2 regions of the Kocuria sp. GQ42 genome follow, and region 1 is predicted to be linked to the other one. Evidence: riboswitches for the same ligand, from Rfam matches in the RefSeq annotation. Region 1 holds a riboswitch; the other holds the start of a gene.
What was found. Region 1 has a riboswitch for S-adenosylmethionine ahead of AC6CH6_RS15220 (LLM class flavin-dependent oxidoreductase). Riboswitches for the same ligand answer to the same signal wherever they lie in the genome.
Positions count from the first base shown of each region.

Region 2: linked by a shared signal. The riboswitch ahead of AC6CH6_RS07340 (bifunctional o-acetylhomoserine/o-acetylserine sulfhydrylase) and the one ahead of AC6CH6_RS15220 (LLM class flavin-dependent oxidoreductase) in region 1 are both predicted to bind S-adenosylmethionine.

Region 1 covers NZ_JCAXEN010000007.1:230,793-232,983, reverse strand. The annotation lists gene AC6CH6_RS15230 (maleylpyruvate isomerase N-terminal domain-containing protein) at 1-189, shown strand, start outside; gene AC6CH6_RS15225 (CoA-binding protein) at 278-742, shown strand; SAM riboswitch class IV at 898-1,012, shown strand; gene AC6CH6_RS15220 (LLM class flavin-dependent oxidoreductase) at 1,091-2,191, shown strand, end outside.
Region 2 covers NZ_JCAXEN010000002.1:414,346-416,536, reverse strand. The annotation lists gene AC6CH6_RS07340 (bifunctional o-acetylhomoserine/o-acetylserine sulfhydrylase) at 1-1,159, opposite strand, end outside; SAM riboswitch class IV at 1,236-1,351, opposite strand; gene AC6CH6_RS07335 (VOC family protein) at 1,494-2,132, shown strand; gene AC6CH6_RS07330 (CPBP family intramembrane glutamic endopeptidase) at 2,156-2,191, opposite strand, start outside.

The sequences.
Region 1 (2,191 bases):
TCCCCGGGTCCCGCCGTGGACGGGCTCGCCGAGGTCCGCCGGGTCCTCACCGACCTGTGGGAGCGGGAACCGCTCGAGCACTGGAGCGACGAGCACTTCGCCCGCGTGGGCACCGGCCGGGCGGAGCTGACCGCCCAGGAGCGTGCGGAGCTGGGCGCGCACGCGGACCTCCTGCCGCTCTTCTCCTGACCCTCCTTTCCCCCCCGCGAGGTCGCCGACACGTGCAACTTCGCGGAGGAAGAAGGAGGGGGGACGGGTTCCGTGCCAGGCTGGGGGCATGAGCCGCAACGACCCCGCCGTCATCGACCGCCTCATGACCCGGCCCGGCCGGTGGGCCGTGGTGGGGCTGACCGGCAACACGGCCCGTCCGGCGCACTCGGTGGCGAAGCGGATCCGGGACGACCTCGGCATGACGATCGTCCCGGTCAACCCGAAGGGCGAGCCGGTGCACGGCGAGCCCGGCCACCGCACGCTCGCCGAGGTCCCGGGGCCGATCGACGTGGTGGACTGCTTCGTGAACTCCCGCCGCGTCGGCGCGGTGGTGGACCAGGCCATCGCCGTGGGCGCCGCCGCGGTGTGGCTGCAGCTGGGCGTCGTCGACGAGGACGCCGCTGCCCGGGCGGAGCGGGTCGGCCTCGATGTGGTCATGGACACCTGCCCCCTGATCGAGCTCCGGTCCCTGCTCCGGCGGGGCTGGACCCTGGACCCGGGCCGGACCCCGCCGCTCGCCCCGCCCGGCTGAACGACCCGGCGGAGCGACCCGGCTGAGCGCCCCTGCGGAGCTGCCCGTACCGGATCGGCACCGTCCCGCTGCCGGCCGGGACCGTCCCCGTGCGGCGGGACCGCACGGGGGTTGCACCCGGTCAGGGGCCACCCGCTAAGCTGTCCCCCGACGACGATGACGAGTCCCGACACGAAGCTCTGGCTGGTCGGGCGGCAACCCTCTCCCGTAGCGGGGTGCCCCAGATGAACATCGGGCCGCGGTGCACGTGCTCCGCGGCAAGTACGGCGCCCACCAGTGCGTCGGACCCGCGGGCAGGTCTCCACGACGCACGGGCGCGGGTCGGCATCGACCCGGGAGGAACACCCCATGAGCAAGCGCATCGCCCTGAACGCCTTCGACATGACCTGCGTGGGCCACCAGGCCCCCGGTCTGTGGAAGCACCCCCGCTCCCGGGCGGACGAGTACAACACCATCGAGTACTGGACGGACGTCGCCCAGGTCCTGGAGAAGGGGCTCTTCGACGCGCTGTTCCTCGCGGACGTCGTCGGGTACTACGACGTCTACCAGAACTCCGCGGCCCCGGTGATCCGGGACGCCACCCAGATCCCGGTCAACGACCCCTTCATGCAGATCTCCGCGATGGCGGCCGTGACGAAGCACCTCGGCTTCGGCGTGACGAGCGCGATCACCTACGAGCAGCCGTACCCGCTCGCCCGGAAGTTCGCGACCCTCGACCACCTCACGAAGGGCCGGATGGGCTTCAACGTGGTGACGTCCTACTTGAAGTCGGCCGCCGAGAACCACGGGCTGACGGAGCAGATCTCCCACGACGAGCGCTACGAGATCGCCGAGGAGTTCATGGAGGTCTGCTACAAGCTCTGGGAGGGCTCCTGGGAGGACGGCGCGGTCCGGCGCGACCGGGTCAACGGCGTCTTCGCCGACCCGGCGCTCGTGCACCCCATCCAGCACCACGGCAAGTACTTCGACGTCCCCGGCATCGGGCTGACCGAGCCGTCCCCGCAGCGCACGCCGCTGATCTTCCAGGCCGGGGCCTCCTCCCGCGGGCGGGCGTTCGCCGGCCGCCACGCGGAGGCGGTGTTCGTGGGCGGCATCCGCCCGGACCTGACCCGGGTGGTCACCGACAAGCTGCGCGACGAGGCGGAGGCCAGCGGCCGGAACCGGGACGACCTCAAGATCTTCGCCATGCTGCACGTGATCGTCGACGAGACCGACGCGAAGGCCGAGCAGAAGCGCCGCGACTACGAGCGGTACGCGGACACCGACGGCGCGCTGGGCCTCGTGGGCGGCTGGTCCGGGCTGGACCTGGGCCGCTACGACGAGAACGACGTCCTGGAGTACATCAAGACCGACTCGATCCAGTCCTTCCTGACCCCCTTCACCACGGCCGACCCGCACAAGAAGTGGACGATCAAGGAGGTCGCCAAGCACATCTCGATGGGCGGCATG
Region 2 (2,191 bases), on a different contig from region 1:
GGCCGCCGTCGAGGACGAAGCCCAGGATCGACCCGGCGCCCCGGGGCGCGTACTTCTGCGCCCGCTCGTGCCACGGGGAGGACTCCAGCCCGGCCCAGGACACCGAGCGCACGTCCTCGCGGGCCTCGAGCCAGCGGGCCACCGTCCCGGCGTTGGCCACGTGCCGCTCCATCCGCAGGGACAGCGTCTCGATGCCCTGCTCGATGAGGAACGCGTTGAACGGGGAGATCGCCGAGCCGAGGTCGCGCAGCAGCTGCACCCTGGCCTTGAGGATGTAGGACAGGTTGACGCCGAAGGGCCCCTCGGCGCCCAGGGCCTCGGCGTAGACGAGACCGCCGTAGGACTCGTCCGGCTGGTTGAAGCCGGGGAAGCGATCCGGGTAGCGGCCGTAGTCGAAGGCCCCGGAGTCCACGATCACGCCGCCGATGGCGGTGCCGTGCCCGCCGAGGAACTTGGTGGCCGAGTGCACCACGACGTCCGCGCCCCAGCGCAGGGGCTGGATGAGGTAGGGGGTCGCCACGGTGTTGTCCACGATGAGCGGGACCTCGTGGTCGTGGGCGATCCCGGAGACCGTCTCGATGTCGAGGACGTCGTTGCGCGGGTTCGGGATCGTCTCGGCGAAGAAGGCCTTCGTGTTCGGCCGGACCGCCCGCCGCCACGCCTCGGGATCGTCGGGGTCGGAGACGAAGGTGGTCTCGATGCCGAGCTTGGGCAGCGTGAACTTGAAGAGGTTGTAGGTCCCGCCGTACAGGCTGGGGCTGGCCACGAGGTGGTCGCCCGCGCCGGCGACGTTGAGCACGGCGAACGTCGTCGCCGACTGCCCCGCGCTGAGCATGAGGGCACCCACGCCGCCCTCCAGGGCGGCGATCCGGTTCTCCACGACCTCCGTGGTCGGGTTGCCGATCCGCGTGTAGATCGGGCCGAGCTCGGCGAGCGCGAAGCGGTCGGCGGCGGCCTGGGCGTCGGGGAAGACGAAGGACGTGGTCTGGTGGATCGGCAGGGCGCGGGAGCCGGTGACCGGGTCGGGGCTCTGCCCCGCGTGGATCTGCCGGGTCTCGAAGGCCCAGCCCCCGGGGTTCTCGGGGGTGGGGCGCTCGGCCGCGGCCACGTCGGTGCGGGCGGCGGAGGCGTCGGTGCTGGAGGCGGGGAGATCGGACATGCCGTGGGACTCCTTGTGGATCTCAGGGGTCCCGTCCCGGCCGAGGCGGTGCGGCCGGGAACGGCCGGGCGCCGGGGACCCGCGCTTGCTCGCTCGCCGGTCGCGAGGAGCCTGGTCTTCACCCAGGGCACCCCACCGCGGTGGAGGGTTGCCGGCCAGCTAGCTGGGGCTTGGACGCTGGCGCTCATGACCTGGACAGCATTCTCCGGATCAGGGCCGCGCGGCGTCAAGCCGGGGCCGGGCGTGACGCTCCGGCAGGGGTGTCGCCCGCACGGTGCCCGGCGCGTCGCGGACCGATTTGGAGACGAAACTCACAGGGTGCCACGATGTGCCCATGAGAGTCGACCACGTGTCCTACGCCTGCCGCCCGGAGGGCCTGGAGGCCACCACCGAGCGCATCGCCGACCAGCTCGGGATCGAACCGGTCAAGGGCGGGGTGCACCCCCGCTTCGGCACCCGCAACATGATCCTGCCGCTCACGAACCACCAGTACGTGGAGGTCGTCGAGGTCCTCCAGCACCCGGCGGCGGAGAAGGCGCCCTTCGGGCAGGCCGTGCGCGCGCGGTCCGCCGCCGGCGGCGGCTGGCTGGGCTGGGTCGTGGAGGTCGAGGACCTCGCCCCCTTCGAGCAGCGCCTGGGGCGCCGCTCCGTGCCCGGCCACCGGGTGTTCCCGGACGGCCGGTGCCTGGAGTGGCACCAGATCGGTGTCAAGGGCCTGATCGCCGATCCGCAGCTGCCGTTCATGATCCACTTCGACTCCGCCCCGGAGATGCACCCGTCCCAGGCGCGGATCACGGACGTCGGGCTCGCGGGGATGGCCATCGCCGGAGCCCCGGAGCGGGTCACCGAGTGGCTGGGCGCCCCCGTCGAGACCGCGCTCGAGGACCTCGAGGTCGACTGGCGCTATCCGGACGGCACCCCCGGGGTGCTCTCCGTCACGTTCAGCACCCCGGACGGCGCCGTCACCATCTGAGCCCGGGCACCGTGGGGCGGGGCTCAGCCCAGCAGCCGGGCGGCCCCGAGGAAGCCGAC